DNA from 3 places in the Kribbella sp. NPDC050820 genome. Region 2 is predicted to be linked to each of the others. Evidence: riboswitches for the same ligand, from Rfam matches in the RefSeq annotation. Region 2 holds a riboswitch; each other region holds the start of a gene.
The links. Region 2 has a riboswitch for thiamine pyrophosphate ahead of AB0H36_RS16120 (cytosine permease). Riboswitches for the same ligand answer to the same signal wherever they lie in the genome.

Region 1: it holds a riboswitch for thiamine pyrophosphate, as region 2 does, so the genes downstream of both, thiS (sulfur carrier protein ThiS) here and AB0H36_RS16120 (cytosine permease) in region 2, are expected to answer to the same signal.
Region 3: it holds a riboswitch for thiamine pyrophosphate, as region 2 does, so the genes downstream of both, thiC (phosphomethylpyrimidine synthase ThiC) here and AB0H36_RS16120 (cytosine permease) in region 2, are expected to answer to the same signal.

Annotation. Positions count from the first base shown of each region.
Region 1 is NZ_JBFAHB010000006.1:87,739-95,475, forward strand. It holds gene AB0H36_RS08100 (sugar ABC transporter substrate-binding protein) at 1-476, opposite strand, end outside; gene AB0H36_RS08105 (family 43 glycosylhydrolase) at 598-2,070, shown strand; gene AB0H36_RS08110 (DUF6807 family protein) at 2,070-3,977, shown strand; gene AB0H36_RS08115 (thiazole synthase) at 3,974-4,747, opposite strand; gene thiS (sulfur carrier protein ThiS) at 4,764-4,970, opposite strand; TPP riboswitch at 4,961-5,077, opposite strand; gene AB0H36_RS08125 (RNA polymerase sigma-70 factor) at 5,277-6,152, opposite strand; gene AB0H36_RS08130 (ferritin-like domain-containing protein) at 6,149-7,737, opposite strand, start outside.
Region 2 is NZ_JBFAHB010000015.1:59,009-66,745, reverse strand. It holds gene AB0H36_RS16150 (SPASM domain-containing protein) at 1-364, opposite strand, end outside; gene AB0H36_RS16145 (radical SAM protein) at 486-938, opposite strand; gene AB0H36_RS16140 (dihydrofolate reductase family protein) at 1,264-2,031, shown strand; gene AB0H36_RS16135 (DUF3152 domain-containing protein) at 2,137-2,994, shown strand; gene AB0H36_RS16130 (hypothetical protein) at 3,058-3,897, shown strand; gene AB0H36_RS16125 (alpha/beta hydrolase) at 3,894-4,556, shown strand; TPP riboswitch at 4,579-4,690, shown strand; gene AB0H36_RS16120 (cytosine permease) at 4,684-6,012, shown strand; gene AB0H36_RS16115 (methyltransferase domain-containing protein) at 6,039-6,719, shown strand; gene AB0H36_RS16110 (methylated-DNA--[protein]-cysteine S-methyltransferase) at 6,855-7,421, opposite strand; gene AB0H36_RS16105 (sigma-70 family RNA polymerase sigma factor) at 7,414-7,737, opposite strand, start outside.
Region 3 is NZ_JBFAHB010000003.1:43,112-50,848, forward strand. It holds gene AB0H36_RS04150 (glycoside hydrolase family 3 N-terminal domain-containing protein) at 1-307, shown strand, start outside; gene AB0H36_RS04155 (DUF202 domain-containing protein) at 304-642, shown strand; gene AB0H36_RS04160 (DUF202 domain-containing protein) at 639-944, shown strand; gene AB0H36_RS04165 (DUF47 family protein) at 1,084-1,716, shown strand; gene AB0H36_RS04170 (inorganic phosphate transporter) at 1,719-2,717, shown strand; gene AB0H36_RS04175 (hypothetical protein) at 2,724-3,245, opposite strand; gene AB0H36_RS04180 (lysophospholipid acyltransferase family protein) at 3,394-4,140, opposite strand; TPP riboswitch at 4,231-4,352, shown strand; gene thiC (phosphomethylpyrimidine synthase ThiC) at 4,343-5,968, shown strand; gene AB0H36_RS04190 (transposase) at 6,299-6,856, shown strand; gene AB0H36_RS04195 (hypothetical protein) at 6,853-7,407, shown strand; gene AB0H36_RS04200 (RDD family protein) at 7,404-7,737, opposite strand, start outside.

The sequences.
Region 1 (7,737 bases), on a different contig from region 2:
AGCGGCGCCTTGTAGAGCTTGGAATCGGCCGAGTTCCGCCGCTCGTTGCTGATCATCGTCGGGTCGACCTTGCCGGTCAGCCCGGACTTCTCGTACGCGTCGTCCAGCGACACCAGCGCGTTCTGCGCGATCAGGTGCGCGACGTCGTTGCCGATCAGCAGTACGTCGGGGATCTCGCCGGAGGCCAGCGCGTTGTCGACCTTCTGCAGGTACGACGAGTTGGGCAGGCCGACGTACTCGACCTTGACGTCGGGGTTGGCGGCGTTGAACTCGCCGATCAGCTTCTCCCACTTCTTGGACAGCGCCGGATTGGCGTTGGTGTCCCAGAACTGGACCGTGCCCTTGGCCTCGCCCCAGTCGTCGGGGTTGCTCGCGGCCTGCTCGCCGCCGCCGCTCGTCGGGCCGGCACAGCCCGCGATCGCCAAGGCGGCCACGGCTGCGACCGCCGTGGTCCGCAGCCAACCTGTACGCCTCATCTTGTCCTTCTCTCCACGCCGGAACAGTTGAAGAAACCGGTTTCTTCGTGAGAAAGTAACACAGCGCACCGGGCTCGCAATAGGGTTCGGAAGGCGGTTTCCCGATCGGAGGGCGAGACCTGTGTACGTGAACCCGGTGCTCGATGCGGACTGGCCGGACCCGGACGCGATCCGGGTCGGCGACGACTACTGGCTGATCGCGTCGAGTTTCAACCGGGCGCCCGGGCTCCCGGTCCTGCACTCTCGCGACCTGGTCTCGTGGGCGCTCGTCAACCACGCCCTGCGCGAGGTTCCGCCGGTCGAGCACTTCAAGATCCCGCGGCACGGCGGTGGGGTCTGGGCGCCGAGCATCCGCCACCACGACGGCCGGTTCTGGATCGTCTACCCCGATCCGGACCACGGGATCTTCGTGCTCAGCGCCACGGATCCCGCCGGCGCCTGGTCGGAGCCGCACCTGCTGCTGGCCGGCCGCGGCCTGATCGACCCGTGCCCGCTGTGGGACGACGACGGCCGCTGCTACCTCGTCCACGGCTGGGCGAAGAGCCGGGCCGGGATCAAGAACCGGCTGACCGTCCGCGAGGTCTCACCCACGCTGGACCGGGTGGTCGGGCCGGCCCGCACGGTGATCGACGGCGACGAGCTTCCCGGCTACACGACCCTCGAGGGACCCAAGTTCTACAAGCGGGACGGGTACTACTGGATCTTCGCGCCCGCCGGTGGCGTCGCGACCGGATGGCAGTCGGCGTTCCGGGCGCGGTCGCCGTACGGTCCGTACGAGGATCGCGTCGTCCTCGCGCAGGGGTCGACGCCGGTGAACGGGCCGCATCAGGGGGCGTGGGTGGATTCGCCGGACGGCGAGGACTGGTTCCTGCACTTCCAGGATCGCGGACCGGTGGGACGCGTCGTCCACCTGCAGCCGATGCGGTGGGTCGACGGCTGGCCGGTGATCGGGACTGACGGCGAGCCGGTACTGCGACATGGCGAGGGCGAGGTCGTCCTCAGCGAGCCGGATCGCACTGATCTCTTCGAGGGCCCCGAGTTGTCGAAGATCTGGCACTGGCAGGCGAACCCACGGCCGGAGTGGTACGACGCCCCGAAGGCCGCCGCACTGCGGTTGGCCGTGCTCCCGGACGACGACGGCGACCTGCGGAATCTCCCGCAGGTGCTCGGGCAGCAGTTGCCCGGTCACCGGCGCCGTTTCGAGACCTCGGTCCGGCTCGACGGCGGCGGTCCGGGGGCTCGCGCGGGTCTCGTCGTACTCGGCCAGAGCTATGCGTGGCTCGGGCTCCACCGCACTCCGACCGGCGTCGACGTCGTACTGCGGCAGCGGGGCACACCGGATGAGGACGTTCTGCATCACGCTCAGTTGGAGACGCCGTACGTCGATTTGGCCGCCGACGTCGATGACAATGCGCTCGTGCGCTTCTCGTACCGGACCGGCGGTGTGTGGGTCGAAGCCGGCGTGTTCCAGGCCGTCGAAGGCCGGTGGATCGGGGCCGAGGTGGGGCTGTTCGCGGCGGCGCCGCAAGGCACGATGGACGGTGGCGGGGCTGTGTTCGGTCCCGTGCGGGTCACCGAGCGAGAGACGGCTTGATGGGCAGGACACCGAAGCACTCGATCACGATCGCCGACGTCGCGCGTGCGGCGGAGGTGTCGCGGGCGACCGTGTCCCGGGTGATGAACGGGCGCCTCACGGTCGCGCCGGACATCGCCGAACGCGTCCGCGCCGCCGCCGACCGGCTGAACTACCGGCCCAGCGACCTCGCCCGGAACCTGTCCCTCGGCCGGACGAACATGGTCGCGCTGGTGGTGCCGGACCTCGGCAACCCGCTGTTCCAGCAGATCATGCGCGGGATCACGAACGCCTCGGCCGCGGCCGGGTACCGCGTCCTGGTCGCCGAGACGGACGAGGACCCGCTGGCCGAGGCGGACATCGCGATCGAGGCCCGCCGCCGCTGCGACGCGCTCATCCTGGTGTCGCCGCGGCTGGCCGAGGAGCGCCTGCTCGAGCTGCTGCCGGACGTGAAGCCGGTCATCCTGGTCAACCGCCAAGGGCCGTCCGATGTGGCCTCGGTCGGCGTCGACTTCGGTCGCGCGGTGCGGATCGTGGTCGACCATCTCGTCGGCCTCGGGCACCGGCGGCTCGCCTACCTGGCCGGGCCGGTCGGCAGCGCGTCGAACACGGACCGCCTGCGCTCGCTCGAGATCGCCGAACGCGAGATCCCCGGACTGGAGCTCGTCCGGCTCGAGTGCGGCTCGTCGATCGAGGACGGGTACGGCGCGGTCGAGCAGGTGCTGGATTCACACGTCACCGCGGTGGTCGCGTTCAACGATCTCGTCGCATTCGGTCTGCTGGCGCGGCTCAACGAGGTCGGGGTCGCCGTACCTGCGGACCTGTCGGTGGCTGGGATGGACGACATCGGGTTGTCGCGATTCGCCGTACCGTCGCTGACGACTGTCCGGGTCCCGCAGCAGGGGATGGGGGAGTTGGCCTGGCGGCGGTTGTACGCCGAGATCGCCGGGACCGAGGTGGATCTGGACGGGGTGCCGGATCTGCGGTTGGCGTTGCGGGCGAGCACCGGGCCGGTTCCGCAGGCGACGCGGCTGCAGTCGGATGCGCCGCGCGGGCGGCTGGGGCCGGTGCGCTGGCAGCAGCAGGGGGACATTTTCGTGCTGGGGTCCGAGTCCGGGCTGCTCGCGCACTACGAGTTCGGACGGCGGATGCCGCAGGTGCACTCGCCGCGTCCGTATCTGCACCCGGTGCGGACGCTTGGCGGCCATCCACTGACTGAGGTGAGCCCGGTGGATCACCGGCACCACTACGGTGTGTCGCTGGCGGTTGCCGGCGTCAACGGGACGTCGCACTGGGGCGGTCGTACCTTCCTCCCCGGACGCGGCCCGACATTGCTCACGAATCACGGCCAGCAGCGCAGCCGCGGAGTCACCGTCGACGACGGGCCCGGCAACGCGCTGACCGACGAGATCACCTGGTACGACGAACAAGGCCGGCCCCAACTGGTGGAACGCCGACAGCTCAGCGGCTCGCTCGCCGAAGGCGGTTGGCGCCTCGACTGGCACAGCGTCCTCACCGCGCGCTACGGCCCGATCCGCATCGACAGCCCGGCGACCGCGGGACGTCCCGGCGCCGGGTACGGCGGCATCTTCTGGCGGCTGCCGTCCGCCGAGAACACCGTCGTACTGAGCGAGGCCGGCGAAGGCGCCGACGCCGCCTACGGCTCGCTCAGCCCCTGGCTCGCCTTCGTCCAGCAACGCGGCGACACCGTCACCACCCTGCTTCTCGCCCAACCCGCCGACGTCCGCCCCTGGTTCCTCCGCGCCACCGACTACGTAGGCGCAGGCCCAGCCCTAGCCTGGCAAAGCGCCCTAGCCCTACAACCCGACCAACAACTCCACCTCACCCTGTCCGCCCTCCTCCTCGACCGCTCCATCGACCTCACCGAAGCCCCGGAGTTGGCCGAGAGGCTGCAGCAGTCGACCTAGAAAGCAGGCAGACCGGTCGTCGGTGAGGAGGCTTGGGCTGAGTGCCAGCGGCGGGGGACTCGGCCGGCCAGGCGGGCGGCTCGGCCTGCGGTGACTGCGTCTCGCATTGCGGCGGCCATCAGGGCGGGTTTTTCGGCGCGGGTGACGGGGGTGGCGAGCATGACGGCGGCGCAGCCGAGCTCCATGGCCAGCGCTGCGTCACTCGCCGTACCGATGCCTGCGTCGACGATCACCGGGACGTTGGCCGCCTCGGCGATCAGCGCGATGTTGTGCGGGTTGCGGATGCCGAGCGCGGAGCCGATCGGCGCCGCCAGCGGCATCACCGCCGCGCACCCCGCCTGCTCCAGGCGGCGCGCCAGGATCGGGTCGTCGTTCGTGTACGGCAGCACCGTGAAACCGTCCGCGACCAGCGCGTCGACCGCATCCAGCAACTCGATCGGGTCCGGCATCAGCAGGTGGTCGTCGGCGACCACCTCCACCTTGATCAGGTCGGTCTGCAACGCCTCCCGGGCGAGCCTCGCGGTCAGCACGGCCTCTGCCGCCGTGTGACAGCCGGCGGTGTTCGGCAGTACGTCGATCCCGTGCTGCTTGAGTACGTCGAGGATCGAGCCCTCGTGGCCGGTGCCGAGCCGGCGCATCGCGACCGTGGTGAGTTGGGTGCCTGAGGCAAGCAATGCCTCTTCCATCACCTCGAGGTTCGCGGCGCCGCCGGTCCCCATGATCAGCCGGGAGGTGTAGATCCGGCCGCCGAGCTCCAGCGGATCGTCCATGTGCTCAACCATGTCCTCAACCACCCTGGACCGCACTGACGATCTCGACCCGGTCGCCGTCCGTGAGCGTCGTACCGGCCCACTCGTCGCGCGTCAGCACGGTCTGGTTCACCGCGACCGCGATCCCGGTCTCGCGGTCGGAGTACTCCCGGACCAGTTCGGCAACGGATCGATCCGGCGGGACTGTCGTCGCCTCACCGTTCACCCACACGTCGTACGCCATCGCGTCCTCCCTACGCCGGCATTACCCGATACAGGTTCAGCGGTCGGCGACACCGTGGTCAGTCGCCCTCTCAGCCCACTCTGGCGTGAGCTCCCGCGGCTCCCTCGACGATAACCACCGCACCCGACCGAAACAACCCAGGTCCAAACCCCGGTCCGATGTCACAGCCGCGCAGGGTGACCTCTCTGTGCAGCCGACGCGGATGCTGACGGCCGGGTACGCCGGTTCTCACGCTGGTCAGCGAGCAGGAGTTGGCGGGTCGGGGGCGGTCTTGCTCGGCGGCGGTCCTGGGTGGGCGGGAGGCTGTTAGGCGGCGTTGAAGGTGGTGAGTTTGGAGGGGTTGAGGGCCCAGAGGACCTGTTCGATGCCGGCCGTCGAGGCGGTGATGGTCAGTACGGCGAAGGTGGTGCCGTTGCGGCGCAGGATGGCGGCGGCCTGGCCGTTGACGGTGCCGAGCTCGACGTCGGCGCCTTGCCAGAACGTCGACGCGTACGCCTTGTGGACCTTCGCCACTCGGTCCGCGCCGACCAGCGGGTAGCGGGTGGCCCGCGCGGCGCCGCCGCTGTCGGAGTAGCTGACGACGTCAGCGGCGAGCAGGCGTTCGAGCTCTTCGAGGTCGCCGGACTGCGCGGCCGTGACGAAGGCAGTCAGCAGTTCGCGCTGTTCCGAACCGGTCACCGGGTTGTGGCGTTCGGCGACGATGCGCTTGCGGGCCCGGCTGACCAGTTGGCGCGAGGCCGCCTCGGTGGACCCGATGATCTCGGCGATCTGGCTGTACGGGTAGTCGAACGCCTCCCGCAGGATGTATGCCGCCCGCTCGGTCGGCGTCAGCCGTTCCAGGATGAGCAGCACGGCGAACTCCAGCGCCTCGCTCCGTTCGGCGCCGAGGTACGGGTCAGCGCTGGTGTCGACCGGCTCCGGCAACCACGGGCCGATGTACGTCTCCCGCCGTACCCGTGCCGACTGGGTCGCGTTGATCGCCAGCCGGGTGATCGCGGTCGCCAGGTACGCCGCCGGGTTCGTCACCTTACTGCGGTCGGTGGTCTGCCAGCGCAACCACACGTCCTGGACGAGGTCCTCGGCCTCGGCGGCGCTGCCGAGCATCCGGTACGCGATGCCGAACAGCCGGCCCCGGACCTCGGCGAACACCGCCGCGGCCTGCTCCAAGTCGGCCGAGGTCATTCGTGGAACTTGATCTCGCGATGGGTGCCGTCGCACAACGGCTTGTTGGACGAGTGACCGCACCGGCACAACGTCGCCCGGTTGCGGGTCTCCTGCAGCCGCCCGTCCGCCCGGTGCACCGGCAGGTCGCCGGTGACCCACAACGCGCTGGCCTGGCCGTCCTCCTCCTCGAGCACCGAGATCGCCCGCGGCAGGTCGGGCTCGATCGACTGACCGCCGCGCTCGAGCGCGTAGCTGTAGGACCCCGAGGGGCAGTGGTCGATTCGTCCCATGACATCGGAGCGTACGTCGCTGTCCTCGGTGTCGGCGAGCATCTTGGCAATCGGACGCGTCCGGCCGATGCAGAAGGCGGCGTGGATGCACAGCTCGCCGACCCGCTGCGCGGAGATGCCGACGCCGTCGTGGACGTGCTGGAGCTCGCCGTACGGCGCCATCGGCTCGGCCTCGGTGCCGTCGAAGCCGACCACCGCGTGGGTCCCGTCGCAGAACGGCTTGGAGCCGGACCGGCCACACCGGCAGAGCGCGTATGTGTCCTCGGTCTCGATGGCCGCCGACGTCTGCCAGGTGAGCGAGTCGTTGTTCTCCGACACGATCTTGAGCTTGCGCCGCAGCGGCACCCGGCCGTAGACGACGTACGGACCATTCGGCAGTACGGCGACCCGCTGCGACTCGCCGACCGACCACTGACGCGCTGCCGGAGTGACGTAGTCGAACGTCGGACCGGCGACGAAGCCCTCGTCGTCGGGCATCTGCATCAGCGCCTCGGCCTGGGCCTTCAGCGCATACATGGTGCCGGTGGCAACGGACAGCATCCGCGGACTGCCGTTGAACGTCTGCTCGAGCAGGTGCAGCACCGCGCAGTACGTGTGGTTGAACTCCTCCTGGGCGACCCGGATCGGGTGTCCTTCCGGGTGGTCGGTCAGCCGTGGATTCGGCCGCATCGGGCGTACGCCGTCCACGTCGAAGCCGATCGGCTCACCGGTGGGACCGGACTCCGGGGTATCACCACGCTGGTACCGCCGGCCGAGCTTGAGCTCCTGGAAGCGGTAGTAGTGCGCCACCTCGTCACGGTCGGGATGGAACATGTCCGCGTCCCCGTCCCAGACCTCGCCACGCGCCGTACCCTCGCCCTGCTCGACGATCTCCTCCAGCGCCTCGAGCGCGGACTTCAGGCTGTCGACCACGATCAACCGGCCGCCGCTGTGCCGGAAGTGGGCGTCGCCGACCTGCCGGGCCGGATCGCCGCAGAAGACCGCGTCCTCACCGAGCTCGTCGCACAGCTCGATCAACGCGCGCTCGATCGCGTCGTAGAACTGGCCGATCGTCTCGTAGTTGTCGCCCTCTGCCGGGCCGCCGGGCGGCGCCGGCCGCTCGATCCGGAGGAACATCTCCAGCGCCTCCGGCCCGAACGGCGCCAGCGACAGTTGCAGCGAGCGGTCGCCGTGCGGCATCCGCCGTGGATGCGGTGGCAGCATCTCGGGCTTGTCCAGGTGCGGCCGGCCGCCGACCGCATTCAGGATGTTGGCCGCGAGCGCGAGGTGCAGCATCTCCTCGGAGAAGACACTACCCACGACCTGGATGGCCT
Region 2 (7,737 bases):
GCACTGGACGACCGTGCACGGCGACCTGCACTGGGCCAACATCTTCGCCCCAACCGCCCTTCGGCTTGCAGGGCCCCTGGCCCGTCGGCCAGCAATGCGGTCGGCACGCCGGACCACACGACGGCCCACACTGCGGGTCACACATGTTCGGCACACACGGCTGCGTCGACGCGGCACGCCGAGCGAACTCCTCGGCCAAGTCCGACCGGATATCACGCAACGCCGAACCGCTGACGACCTCTCCCAGCGAGCTGGTCTTCACGTTCCCGACCGGCAGCCAACGGCTGAACACACATGGCCACACCTCCCCGGTCGGGGAGATCGCCAGGACCTTCGACGCACACTGCCCACACAACTGGTCCATGCCCGTGCCCGCGCCTCGCGTGCCACGGCCAACCTCCCGGAGTCGGTCCATCCCGACCTCGGTCACCCCCAGCGCGGTCAGCTCGGCGACCGCCTGCTCGCTGCGCTGATCGTCGGACAGATCAATCACACCGACTCGCACCGGCACCTCCCGCCGTACCGCCTCGGCGATGTTCGCCCGGGTCCGCGCATGCGACCCGGCTGTGCCGGTCACCGCCGCGTGCTGGCGCGGCTCGTCCGAGTAGTACGAACACGCCAGCCGCACCCCGGGTAGCGAGAACAACTCCCACAACGCCGGCGTCACATGCACCAAGTTCGAGAACACCCTCCACCTTGAGCCCAGCAGCGAGAGCGTGGGCCAGCAGCTGAGGCAACGCAGGATGCAGGGTTGGCTCACCGCCGATGAACTGCACCATCCCCACCCCCAGCTCAGCAGTCTCATCGATCACGCGGATCCAGTCCGCCGGCTCCATCACTCCGTGCGACCCGGCTGGCCCAGACTCGGCGTAGCAGTGCACACACTGCAGCCGGCACTTCTCCGTGATCTCCAACCACACAAACGAAACACCTGACATACGGAACCATCCCTTCGTCAGCACCTCACCACTCCTAGTGTCTCGGCGATCACCGACAGTTCGCATCGCCTGCGAGTGCGTCGAAGCCGGCGGCTGTGTTGATCGCGCCCGAGGCGATGCAGCGGTACCAGGCGCTCGAGGATCCTGCCGACCCCGCGGAGATCGAGGCGGAGGTCGACCGGCCGCGAAGCGGGTGCGTCGTCGCGCGCGATCGACGACCGACGCCGGCGCGGACCGGGGACCAACTGTCCGAGCGGGTCGGTGGGTTGTCGGTGGGCGCTGGTAGATCTGGGGCGCGCCGTCCAGCGAGTCGGAGGAGGCTGTGATGGGGAAGCGACCGCGTGTGGTGGTCAGTGTGGATGCCAGTGTCGACGGGAAGGTCGCGCTCGCCCGGGACGCGCTGTTGATGCACCAGCCGAGTGCGGATCTGTGGGCCGCGATGACCCCGCGCGCCGCCGATCCGGTGCGGCTCGACATTCTCGAGGTGCTCCGACAGAAGTACGGCTGCAACGCGATCCTGGAGGGGAGCGGCAGCCTGGTCACCGAGGACGAGACTCCGGAAGAACTGCCCACCTTCGACGGTGACACCGTCGGCCTCTACCAGCATTTCCTCCCACCGGACATCACCGGACAACCGTCCCCGCCGCAGATGTGGTTCACCGTCGTCGACGGCCGCGGACGCGTGCGCTGGACCGAGAAGCACGAGGACTGGGACGTGCTGGTCCTGGTGGCGCGGTCGACTCCAGCCGACTACCTCGGCTATCTCCGCCGCGAACGCATCTGCTACCTCGTCGTCGGCGAGGAGCGCGTGGACCTGGCGCAAGGGATCGCCGCGATGGGCACCGAGCTCGGCGTCAGTTGCGTGCTGTCGAACGCAGGCGGCGGACTGAACGGTGCACTGTTGCGGGCAGGTCTGATCGACGAACTCCACCTGACGCTGGCGCCCGCTCTCGTCGGCGGACTCGGCACCCCGTCGGTGATGGACGGGCCGCCGCTTGCCGTCGGCGAGTCTCCGACCCGGTTGCAGCTGCTCTCGGTGCACACCGACACTGGCGGCTCCGTTCGCCTGCACTACGCCGTAGCCGAAAACTAGGCCGGGTCCCCCGTCTCCTTCCGGCTCTGCCTTTGGTTCGTTTGTGGGGGGTGGGGTGGAACTGGGGTTTCGGGAGGTGGTGCGGGGTGGGTAGGGTGAATCGTCATGACGAGGGCGCGGAGCGGGCGGCGTGGGGATGCGCCTGTTCAGAAGCGCCGGGGTGGGCGGCATAGTCGGAAGAAGTCGTACAAGGCGCAGTGGTTCTCGGTGAGTGCCTTGGCGGTGCTGGGGACTGTGGTGGTGGCGCATCCGGACGCTACTAACCAGCGGAGTCTGGCGGCTGAGGTGGTGGCGGGGGTGGCTGCTTCGGCCACTGAGATGCCGGTGAGTGTGGTGACGCCTACGCCGGTGGCGACGCCGACGCAGAAGTTCACGACGCCGCAGCGGCCGGCGCCGACGTTGACGCGGCCGCCGAAGGGGGCGAAGCCGAACTACTCGGTGTCCAGCGGGAAGCTGGCCGTCGTGCCGGGCTTCGACAAGGCGAGCGGGGTCCGCGACAAGCTGACGTACCGGGTCGAGATCGAGCAAGGGCTGTCGGTCAACGGTGCCGCGGTCGCGCAGATCATCCACAAGACGCTGACGGACGCGCGGGGGTGGCAGGCGATCCACCCAGTGAACTTCGAGCGGACCGACAAGGTGGACGCCGACCTGCGGATCATCCTGGCGACGCCGACGCTGACCGACAAGCTGTGCCTGCCGCTCGACACCGGCGGTGAGGTGTCCTGCCGGGTCGAGGACCGGGTCGTGCTGAACGCGAAGCGCTGGATGTACGCGATCCCGGCGTACTCCGGGAACGTCGCGCTCTACCGCAACTACCTGGTCAACCACGAGGTCGGGCACGCGCTCGGCCACGGGCACTCCACCTGCAGCAAGGCGAAGACGCCGGCGCCGGTGATGATGCAGCAGACCAAGGGCCTGGCCGGCTGCCTGCCCAACGCCTGGCCGACGATCAAGGCCACCTGAGGCCGTACGACCTGAGCGAAACCCTCGTTCGTGAGAGGCTGGGCCCGAGGGGAGGCAGCAGCGATGTCGTCACAGGATTTCCCGACGTACGGCCGCGGTGAGCAACCGGAGCAGCCGGCCGAGGAGCACCACTACGCCCCGCCGACGCCGTACGGCGGCAGCAGCTACGGCGCCCCGCCTCCCGGCCAGCAGCAGCCGGGCCACTACGCGCAGCCGCAGCCTTATGGCACCCCACCCGGCCAGTACGGCGCCCCACCTCAGGCACCGCCGCCGCAAGCCCCGCCCGGCGGGTACACGCAGCCGCCGAACTACCGCCCCGGCAGCCCCTACGGCCCCGCCGCGCATCCACAGCAGCGCGAGCTGCCGCAGTACGGCCGCGAGCTTCCGGTCGCACCCCGTGATCCGCGCGCGGCCCGCGTCCTACTGCTCGCCACGATCATCGCCGCCGTCTACGGCCTGCTCGTCCTGTCGGTCCAGCGGGTCGCCCTGCGCGAGATCTCCCAGGCGCCAGGCTCACCGCTGAACCACCCGCTCCGGACCGACGTCATCGACACGATCGGCCAGTTGCTGCTGCTCCTGGTCGGCGCGGCCGCGATCGTGATGTGGACGCGCGACGTGCTCGCCCGCCGCAAGGTCGGCCGCGACATCGAGCCCCCCGAGCTGGGCGGCCTGCTCCTGGTCGGGGTCTCGCTGGTGCCGATCCTGATCTGGGCGGGGATGGTGCTGTCGACCGGCATGGGCGCGATCGACGACTCGCTCGACCGGCTGCCCACGGCCTACGGCTGGGGCGGGATCGGCCTGCTGATCCTTGCCGCCGGCTTCCTTCTCGGTTACCGCGAGCTGAAGCCGGACGTGTCCAACCCGGTCGTCCAGGCCGCGTCGGCCCGCCCGCCCTGGGAGTGAGCATCCCGGTCGTCCTGGTCCCGGGTCTCGGCCTCGGGCCCAAGTCGTACGCACCCACCGTCGAGCACCTCACCACGCCGTACCGGATCGTCACCCTGCCCGGGTACGGCGAACCCGCCGGCCGCGGCGACGACCTCCGGCCACAGGCCCTGGGGACGGCGGTCGCCGACAAGATCCGGGAGCGGTCGGTGCTCGTCGGGCACTCGGCCAGCTGCCAGGTCGTGGTCGAGACCGCGGTCGCCTTCCCCGAGCTCGTGCACGCCCTGGTCCTGATCGCGCCGACCGGGGACGTGCGCGCAGCGAGCTGGCCGGACCTGGTCGCCCGCTGGCTGGGCTCGGCCGTCCCGGAATCACCGCGCCTGATCCCGGCGCTGTTTCCGCAGTACGCGCGTACGACGTTCGCCACGATCGCCCGCGCGGTCGAGGCGGCCCGTCGCCACGACCTGGCCGGGATCATCACCCGGGTGCGGGCCCCGATCGTGATCGTGCGCTGCCGCCACGACCACCTGTCCCCGGCCGAGTGGACGGACCGGCTGGCCGAGCTCACGCACTGTGAGTGCCGCACCCTGTCGACCGGCTCGCACATGCCGGTGCTGACCAACGGCCCGGAGCTGGCCGCTCTCATCCAGCGGGCAGCGGCTGCACCCAACCCAGCCTGAAGCGCTATCGTTGACGCGGTAGCAAAACCGATGCGGGAGCTCGCACGACGCGCGGGCTGAGAGGGCGACGCCGGTCGCCGACCGCCTGAACCTGACCGGGTAATGCCGGCGTAGGGAGCGGGTCACCATGACCAGTACTGCTGTTCGTCCTGCCAAGCAGACCGAGGCGCCGCTCGTCCTCACCACGGACGCGCCGCGCACGCTCGGCTTCTTCGACCAGTTCACCCTGTGGGGGAACCTGGGCATCTCTCTGTTCGGTCCGGTGACCGGTGCGCTGGTCGCGGCGTACACGGGCTCGCTGGCCCAGGGCCTGCTCGCGGTCGTGGTCGGCTGCGGCATCGGTGCGCTGGTGCTCGGCGGCGCGGCCGTGTTCGGTTCGCAGACCGGTGCGCCGGCGATGGCCTGCCTGCGCGGCCTGTTCGGCCGACGCGGTTCGATCGCGCCGACCGTGCTGAACATCGCGCAGAACGTCGGCTGGGCGACGATGGAGATCATCGTCATCTCGCAGGCCGCGGTGGCGGTGACGAGTGAACGCTGGCGCTGGTTGTTCGTCGTACTGGCCGGAGTGATCGCGACGGTGATGGCGGTCCGGCCGCTCGGCAGCGTGAAGGTGCTGCGAAAGTTCATGGTCTGGCTGGTGCTGATCTCGTCGGTCTACCTGTTCGTGCAGGTGCTCAGCAAGCCGGTGCAGGACCTCCCGCAGGACGGCGTCTTCGGCTTCTGGCCGGCTGTCGACCTGGCTGCCGCCGGCGTGGTGTCGTTTGCGCCGCTGGCCGCCGACTACACGCGGCACTCGCGCACGAACAAGGCTGCCTTTGCCGGATCGTCGCTCGGCTACGGCATCGCGGCGATCGTGTACTACTCCCTCGGTGTGTTCGCCGTCGCGACGCTCGGGACCAACAGCACCGACGTGATCACCGCGCTCGTCACGCTGCCGGCCGGTGCGATCGCGCTGTTCGTGCTGCTGGTGGACGAGGTCGACGAGGCGTACGCGAACGTCTACTCGACCACGATGGCCACGCACAACTTGATCGGCCACGTCGACCGGCGCTGGATCTCGATCGCGATCGGCGTGCTCGCGACCGGCCTCGCCCTGATGGTTGACCTGGGCAACTACACGCAGTTCCTCTACCTGATCGGCTCGGTCTTCGTCCCGCTGTTCGCGGTCGCGATCGCGGACTTCTTCGTGGTCAGCAAGATGAACTGGGACGTCTCCGGTACGGCGCGCTTCCGCTGGCAGCCCGCGCTCGCCTGGCTGATCGGCTTCGTCGCCTACCAGCTGGTGAACCCGGGCACGGTGAAGGGCTGGTCGCCGTTCTGGACCGACGTCCAGCAGTGGGTGTTCAACGACCAGCCGGTGCCGACCTGGCTCGGCGCGACGTACACCTCGATCATCGTGTCGATGCTGGCCGCAGTGCTGCTCGGCCGGATCGGTCGCCGACCGCTGGACAACTGACCCGGCGTAACCGGGATACTTGCGCAATGCTGAACTCCGCACTGCGCAGCCGGGCCGAGTACGCGGAACTGGGGGCCGACGGACTGGCCGCGCGTACCACGCCCGAGCGGGACGCGGCGACCGTGAAGGCCGTCGAGGAAGTGCTCCAGGGCCGTGAGTCGGTGCTCGACCTGTGCTGCGGGTACGGCCGGATCGCACTGCCGCTGCGCCGGGCCGGGAAGGTGGTGCGAGCGCTGGACATCTCGCCGAACCTGGTCGAGGCCGGCCGGGCGAAGGCGGCCGAGGAAGAGCTCCAGATCGACTGGGCGATCGGCTCGATGACCGACCTGCCGTACAAGTGGGACGCGTTCGACGCGGTGATCTGCCTGTGGACCGCGTTCCACGAGCTGTTCGCCGAGGACGAGCAGGTGTCCACGATCTGCGAGATCTCCCGGGTGCTGAAACCGGGCGGGATGGCCATCATCGAGGGCCCGGTCTGGGGCCCGGCGACGGCGGCCGAGATCGCCAACGGGATGCGCCAGGGACCGGAGCACCGGATCGTCACCACCGAGCACTTCGGCACCAGCAGCGTGCACTTCATCCACGACGAGGCCAGCTACGGGCGCTTGTGCGCGGCCGCCGGAATCGAGGACTACAAGGTGTACAAGCGGGACTGGGGCGGCCGCCGCCGGTTGATCCTGGAGATCCACCAGCCCGGTAATGACTGACACGTCAGGAATTTGATCCACCACGCCCGGATCTCTTCCAGACAAGGGAAAACAAGAAGCAGATCCCCACTCCACACTGGGGATCTGCTCCTTTGTTCTTCGAGTGTAAATGCTTTCTGGCCGGCGCGTGAAAAGTCAGTTTTTTGCTTCGAGATTCAGCAAGAATCGTTTCGCGTCCAGCCCGCCGGCGTACCCGGTGAGGGCTCCGTTCGCGCCGATCACCCGGTGGCACGGCAGTACGACGCAGACCGGGTTCGCACCCAGCGCCGTACCGACCGCGCGGGCCGCCTTCGGCCGGTCGATGTCGCCGGCAACCGCGCCGTACGTCGTCGTCCGCCCGTAGCTCGTGTGCGACGGGAGGTCGGTCAGCACGAGCCGCTGGAACGGCGTCGCCAGCGCGAGGTCCACGTCCAGGTCGAACGCGTGCCGCCGACCGGACAGGTACTCGTCCAGTTGCCGCCGTACGTCGTCCAGCGCCCGGGGCTGCCGTAGTACGCGCGGGGACACGGCCTTCGCGAGGCGGTTGGTCATGGTTTCCTCGTCGCCGAACGAACTGGCCACGACGCGACCTTCGGCGACTGCGAGCAGCATGGTGCCGATCGGGGTGTCGTGCAGGGTGTAGGCGACGTCCGCGGTCGGGAAGACCGGTGGTTTGAGGTCCGGTGCGGTGAGCCGGGCCAGCCGGCTCTCGAGATCAGTCATCGTTCACTCCGAGTTTGGTGCGCAAGGTCGCGAGCGCGTCGCTGACGAGTCGCCGCGACGCGGCGGGCGTGGTGTCCAGGGCAGCGGCCACGCCGTGGTGGTCCAGGTCGCCGACGTACTTGAGCGTGACGGCGAAGCGTTGGCGTTCGGGTAGCTGGTTGACGGCGTGCCAGAGGTCGGGGTCCGGCCAGTCCGCGTCGTCCGGGCCGGCCACTGCGATCGGCGGGGCTTCGTCGAGCGGGCTCTGTGGTCTTCGGGCCCGGTGTACGTCGGTCGCGCAGCGGGCCGTGATGGTCAGCAGCCAGCTGCGCAGGTT
Region 3 (7,737 bases), on a different contig from region 2:
GGTGTTCTCGCCGACGGTCATCCGGGGAATGGTGCGCGGTGACCTGAAGTGGGCCGGTGTGGTGATCACCGACGACGTCGGGGCGGCTGCCGAGGTGGCGTCGGTGCCGGCGGGTCAACGGGCGACCCGATTCGTCGCGGCCGGCGGGGACATCGTCATCAACGCCACGGCCGGGCTGACCGCCACGATGGTGAACGCTCTGGTCTCCAAGGCCGAGCAGGACAAGGCCTTCGCCGCGCAGCTGACGAGTAGCGTGAGGCGTGTGCTGACACTCAAGGAGAGCCACGGCCTGGTGAGCTGCGGATGACAGAGGAGCAGGAACCGGACTACCGCTTCACGCTGGCGAACGAACGCACGTACCTGGCGTACTTGCGGACGTCGCTGGCCTGCTACGCGGGCGGGCTGTCCGCAGTGCAGTTCCTCGACCTCGGCCCGGATCGCTGGCCGGCCCGCATCATCGGTGTGGTTCTGGTCACTGCAGGCATCGTCACCACGGCCGGCGCCTTCCGCCGCTGGCAGCAGAACCTGACCGCCATGCGCAACGGCGGCCGGCTCCCGGTGACCAGGCTCCCAGTGGTGCTGGGGGCAACGATCATCGTGGTCGGCCTGATCGGCCTGGTCTTCAGCCTGTGGCGGGAATGAACCGCGATCCCGGGCTGCAGCCGGAGCGGACCCTGCTCGCCTGGCGGCGGACTGCGCTCGGCCTGATTGCGAACGGGATCCTCTTGCTTGCCTCCGGCCACGGTACGTCGGACGTCCGCACCGGCCTCGGCGTCGTCGTACTGGTCCTGTCGCTGGCCTGCTGGGCCGCGGTGAGCGCCGTCTACCGCCGTACGAAGGGCGCGCCGGTGCATGCCCTCGGCCACCAACGGGTGCTCCGGGCGGCAGCCGGTCTGGTGCTCGTGGTGGGGCTTTTCGACCTCTACGCCGTGCTCACGCGCTGAGACCGATCGGTTACTCGCCGGTGGTGTCCAGGCAGCCGAGTTCACCGCGACGCGGTACGTTGGCCAGGCGGATGCCGCGTCAACGGTCCGTTCCCCCTAGCATGTTCACGGTTTGTCCCTCGTTCACCCGGAGCTTGAAGTGCCGTTACGTCTGCGTCCGAACGACCCGACGTTCTACGACCTTTTCACCGAGTCCGCCAACCACCTCGTGGACGGATCACGGATCCTGGCCGAGTTGCTCGGCAGTACGGCGGGAACCGGGCTCTCGTCGAGCCACCAGATCGCCGCCCAGATGAAGGACGCCGAGCACGCGGCGGACGAGACCACGCACTCGATCATCCGGCGGGTGAACTCGACGTTCGTCACGCCGTTCGACCGCGAGGACATCTACCGGCTGGCCTCCGACCTCGACGACGTCATGGACTACATGGAGGAGGCGGTGGACGCCGTCCACCTGTTCGCCCTGGAGAAGCTGCCGGAGGAGATCGCCGAGCAGATCGAGGTGCTGCAGCGGGCCGCCCAGCTGACCGCCGAGACGATGCCGCGGCTGCGCACCATGAAGGACCTGGCCGAGTACTGGATCGAGATCAACCGGCTGGAGAACACCGGTGACGCCGTGCACCGGCGGCTGATCGCCAAGCTGTTCAGCGGCGAGTACGAGGCCCTGACGGTGATGAAGGTGAAGACCGTGGTCGACCTGCTGGAGGCCGCGATCGACGCCTTCGAGCACGTCGCGAACACGGTCGAGCAGATCGCCGTCAAGGAGAGCTGAGCGTGGAGCTCGCGCTCGTCGTCGCGGTGGTCGTCATCGCGCTCGTGTTCGACTACACCAACGGCTTCCACGACGCGGCGAACGCGATCGCAACCTCGGTCTCGACCCGCGCGCTGACCCCGCGGGTGGCGCTGGCGATGGCCGCGGTGATGAACTTCGTAGGGGCTCTGCTCGGCACCGAGGTCGCCGAGACGGTCGGCAAGGGCATCATCAGTGTGCCGTCCGGTGAGCACGGGCTGGTGGTTGTGCTCAGCGCCTTGGTCGGCGCGATCACCTGGAACCTGATCACGTGGTACTTCGGCCTGCCCAGCTCCTCGTCGCACGCTCTGATCGGCGGCCTGGTCGGCGCCGGGCTCGCCTCGGCCAGCACGGTGCTGTGGTCCGGCATCCTGGACAAGGTCGTCATCCCGATGGTGCTGTCGCCGACAGTCGGCTTCCTCGGCGCGTTCGTCCTGATGCTCACGATCCTCTGGGTGTTCCGGCGGGCCCACCCGGGCAAGGTGACCCGGGGCTTCCGGCTGTCCCAGTCGCTGTCCGCCGCCGCGATGGCGCTCGGCCATGGTCTGCAGGACGCGCAGAAGACGATGGGCGTGATCTTCCTGGCCCTGCTCACCACCGGGTACGTCCAGGAGGGCGACGGGATCCCGCTGTGGGTCAAACTGGCCGCCGCGACCGCTATCTCGCTCGGGACGTACTCCGGCGGCTGGCGGATCATGCGGACGCTGGGCCGCCGGATCATCCACCTGGACCCGGCCCGCGGTTTCGCCTCCGAGGCGGTCGCCGCGACCGTCCTGTACGTGATGGCGATCGGCCTGCATGCGCCGGTCTCCACCACGCACACGATCACCTCCGCGGTGATGGGCGCCGGCGCCACCAAGCGCCTGTCCGCAGTCCGCTGGGGCGTCGCGCGCGGCATCGTCACCGCCTGGGTCCTGACCATCCCCGCCGCCGGTGCGGTCGCCGCGCTCTGCTACGGCTTGGCCCACTTCATCCTGGAGTGACCCCGGTCAGCGGTTCCAGCGGCGTACGGCCTTGGCCACGTCTTTGGGGCGGATGGCGCCGAGGTTGAGCTCCCAGGTGGCGGCCAGGCGGTCGCCGAGCTCGGCCAGGTCGAGGTAGGCCTGCGGCCGCACCGCCACCACCCAGGTGGCCGCGGCTGCATGGCCCTGCTGGAAGAGCAGGTGGTCCGCGGTCGCCTCGAGCTTGCTCCGGTTCTCGCCGTCCAGCCCGCTCGCGGCCCAGTCCTGCACGATCGCGCCGTCGTCGGCGGTCATCCGGGCCAGGTAGGTCAGCGGGCCACGCCAGAAGCCGCGGCTGCCGATGGTGTCCAGGCTCTCCAGCGGGAACCAGCCGTTCTGGCAGCGCCGCCCGTTGATCGCGGACTCCACCTCGCGGGCCTGCCCCGAGGTCAGGCCCCGGACCGCCCAGTCGAGGAAGAACGCGCCGACATCGGGGATCTCCTCCGCGACGTGCGGAGCCACGGTCAGTATCCCCGGCTCGAAGAGATGCAGCTCTTCGGGTGACTTCACCAACGCTTCCCCCGCCCACCTGAGTACGACGGCCACGCGCGCCACCACGCGGCCGAGACACAGGGACCCCCCAGGTACCTGCTACTTCCAACAAGTGCTCTTAGTACCCCCACGCCGTACCGGGGTCAAGGTCCTGTCCGGTAGCCGACTACTTCTTCCGGGCCGCCCGGCGGGCCAGCTCCTCCCGGTCCAGCCGCTCGGCCTCCTCGGGCGTCGGCGCGCTCCCGCCGTACGAGGCCGGCAGCCACCAGGCGCCGGCGGGCCGCTCGGGGTAGGCCCGGATGGTGCGGTCGAGCATGCCGGCCATGGTCGAGCGCAGGTGCGCGGTCGCCTCGGCCGGGTCGTCGTCCGCGGTGACCGTGATCGGCTCGCCGACGGTGATCGCGATCGTCCGGTGCCGGGAGAAGTCGCGCGGATGGTCCTTGGTCAGTATCCGCTGCGTCCCCCACAGGATCATCGGCAGCACCGGTACGGCGGCCTCGGCGGCCATCCGGACCGTGCCGGACTTGAACTCCTTCAGCTCGAACGACCGGCTGATCGTCGCCTCCGGGAACACGCCGACCACCTCGCCGGCGTTCAGGTACTCGATCGCCTGCCGGTACGACGCCGTACCGGCCGCGCGGTCCACCGGGATGTGGTGCATCCCGCGCATCAGCGATCCGGAGACCCGGCTGCGGAACAGCACCTCCTTGGCCATGAACCGCACCAGCCGCTTGCTCGGCAGCGCGCCGAACCCGCCGAGCACGAAGTCGACGTACGAGATGTGGTTCATCGCGATCACCGCGCCGCCGGTCCGCGGCACGTTCTCCGTCCCGGTCAGCTGGAACTTCAGGTCCAGCACCTTGAACGCCGTCTTCGCGAAGCCGATCACCGGCGGGTACACGAGGTCGCGCATTCCCGAACGCTACCGGCTCCGGTCAACCGGCGGACGTGACGCGCCCCACGGAATCCCGTATGCAGTTGTTCGTTAGGGTGGACCGCGACAACTTTAGATCGCGGGAGCTCGCACCGAAGTGGGCTGAGAGGGCGGCTGGGTGAGACCCGGCGCCGCCGACCGCCGAACCTGTCCGGGTAATTCCGGCGTAGGGAGCAGCAACGTGACAACCATCGGCAATAACGTCCGACCCACTGTCACCACCGGCCCGATCTCGGGCTCGGAGAAGATCTACCGCGGCGAGCTGAACGTTCCGGCCCGCCGCGTCCACCTCACCAACGGCGAGCACTTCGACCTGTACGACACGTCCGGTCCGTACACCGACTCGTCCGCGCGGATCGACGTACAGGCCGGTCTGCCCGCGCTCCGGCGGGACTGGATCGCCGGCCGCGAGCCGTTGACGCAGCTCGGGCACGCCCGGGCCGGAACCATCACCGAGGAGATGAAGTACATCGCCGTCCGGGAGGGCGTCGACCCGGAGTTCGTCCGGAACGAGGTGGCGCGCGGCCGGGCGGTGATCCCGGCGAACCGGCGGCACCCGGAGTCCGAGCCGATGATCATCGGCAAGAAGTTCCTGGTGAAGGTGAACGCGAACATCGGCAACTCGGCCGTGACCAGCTCGATCGAGGAAGAGGTCGAGAAGCTGGTCTGGGCGACCCGGTGGGGCGCGGACACCGTGATGGACCTGTCCACCGGCAAGAACATCCACGAGACGCGCGAGTGGATCCTGCGCAACTCGCCGGTGCCGATCGGGACGGTCCCGCTCTACCAGGCGCTGGAGAAGGTGAAGGGTGACCCCGCCGCGCTGTCGTGGGAGGTCTACCGCGACACAGTGATCGAGCAGTGCGAGCAGGGTGTCGACTACATGACCGTGCACGCCGGCGTCCTGCTGCGGTACGTCCCGCTGACCGCGCAGCGGATCACCGGGATCGTGTCGCGCGGCGGCTCGATCATGGCCGCGTGGTGCCTGGCGCACCACCAGGAGTCCTTCCTGTACACGCATTTCGCCGAGCTCTGCGAGATTCTCCGTGCGTACGACGTGACGTTCTCACTCGGCGACGGGCTCCGGCCGGGGTCGATCGCGGACGCCAACGACGCGGCCCAGTTCGCCGAGCTGCGGACTCTCGGCGAGCTGACCAAGATCGCCTGGGAGCACGACGTCCAGGTGATGATCGAAGGTCCCGGACACGTGCCGATGCACAAGATCGCTGAGAACGTCCGGCTCGAGGAGGAGCTGTGCGGCGAGGCGCCGTTCTACACTTTGGGGCCGTTGGCAACTGATGTGGCGCCGGCCTACGACCACATCACCTCGGCGATCGGCGCGGCCCAGATCGGCTGGCTCGGTACGGCGATGCTCTGCTACGTTACGCCGAAGGAGCACCTCGGCCTGCCGGACCGCGACGACGTGAAGACCGGCGTGATCACCTACAAGATCGCCGCGCACGCAGCCGATCTGGCCAAGGGGCACCCGGGCGCGCAGGACTGGGACGACACGTTGTCCAAGGCAAGGTTCGAGTTCCGCTGGGAGGACCAGTTCAACCTCTCGCTGGACCCGGACACCGCCCGGTCGTACCACGACCAGACGCTGCCCGCCGAGCCGGCCAAGACCGCGCACTTCTGCTCGATGTGCGGGCCGAAGTTCTGCTCGATGCGGATCACCGCGGACATCCGCGCGTACGCCGAGGAGAAGGGCCTGACCTCGACCGAGGCGATCGAGGCCGGCTTCGCCGAGATGTCGGAGACGTTCAAGTCGCACGACAAGAAGCTGTACCTGCCGCTGGCGGACTGAGTACCGGACCGCCAGGCCATCACAATCGCCGGCCATTCGGCCGGCGCCCGCTGGAGTCGTCTCAGAGGGTCCGGTTGTGATGGCCTGGCGGTTCGTATCGTGCTGACTCCGCGTGAAGTCGCGGGGCGAGTCGAGATGCCGAGCAGGCCGGATCCAGCGGAGAATTGGGGAGATCGGCGGGCCTGCGGGGCGGTCACTGGGAGTGATTGGGTGAACCGATTCAGGTTTTTTCCTTCACTCTACGTGAATAAGACTGTAGCCTTAATGCGTTGGGAAGGAGGTGTGGCGGTGGTCTTCGTTCTCACGGTAGATCAGCGGGGCAGCCGAAGCATGACCGATCTCGTACCCGAGCTACTGAACACGCTGAACCGGCGGCCGCGGCGGACCGGTTTGCTCCGGAAGTTCGAGCGGACGGCCGGCGACGAGGTGCAAGGGGTGCTCTCGGAGGCGCGCCCGACCATCGACGTGGTCGTCGAGCTGCTGCGTTCCGACACCTGGTACGTCGGTCTCGGCGTCGGCGACGTCGCCCAGCCCTTGCCCCGCAGCACGCGGGCAGGCAGCGGCGAGGCGTTCGTGAACGCGCGGGAGGCGGTGAACCGGGCGAAGTCGAGCCCGCACCATGTCAACGTGGTCGGCTCCGACTCCCGCGTCGCGGAGCAGGTGGAGACAGTGCTGTGGCTGATGGCGTCGGTGCTGCGGCGGCGTAGCGAACGCGGCTGGGCAGTGGCCGACCTGCTGGCCGAGGGACTCACCAGGCGGGAGATCGGCGTGAAGCTGGGGATCAGCCAGTCGGCGGTGACGCAACGGGCCCAGGCGGCCGGCTTCGCCGAGGAGCAACGCGGACGGAAGCTGGCAGCCGAGCTGCTGGGACCAGGGGCCGCTGCGTGACGGCACTCATCCTGTCGTTGACCGCAGCCGCCCTGGTCCTCGCCGTACTGGCGTGGGTGCCCAAGGCCGGCTCTACGGTGCAGATCGTGCTCAGCGGGGTGATGCTGGCCTGTCTGATCGCCGTCGGCCTCCTGCTGCTCGCAGGCGACGGCGTGGACGGTTGGCGCGAGCGCTGGTGGAACGTGCTGCTCCTGCTGGCCGGCGGGCTCGCAGTCACCGGTGGCGGGCCGCTGACGACCTCTGTGCTGGCTCTGGTCGACCGGGGCAACACGAGAGCCCAGTCGACGCAGAAGGCCGGTGAGGTACTGCGTGGCGGCGCGCTGATCGGTTCACTCGAGCGCGGCGCCATCTACGCAGCCCTGGTGGCAGGCTGGCCGGAGGGACTCGCGATCGTGCTGGCCATCAAGGGGCTGGCCCGCTACCCCGAGCTCCGCAGCCCCGATCAGCCCGCCTCGGTCACACCGCAGGCAGTGGCCGAGCGCTTCATCATCGGCACCTTCACCAGCGTCCTGTGGTCGGTCACCTGCGCCGCCTTCCTGCTGTCGCGCTAGTCCGACCTGATCACGTAGGTGGACATCACCTTGTCGTGCCAGGTCTGCTTCTGGTCGTCCCACAGCGGCCAGAGCAGATTCAGGAAGCAGGCGTTGTTGAAGAGCCCGCTCAGGAACTCGCGCAGGAACGCCTTGCCGGCGCCGACCGGCTGGAACGACTGGGCGTCGACCAGGCGCAGGTGCAGCGCGCTCTTGCCGACGCTCTGCCCGGTCTTGCCCTGGCGGAAGACCCGATTCCACAGCCCGAGGCCGATGCTGGCGGCGATGCCGAGCAGGAAGAGGATGATCGCGAACGCGCCCGGTGCGTCATTGGACGACGACAGGTCGTCG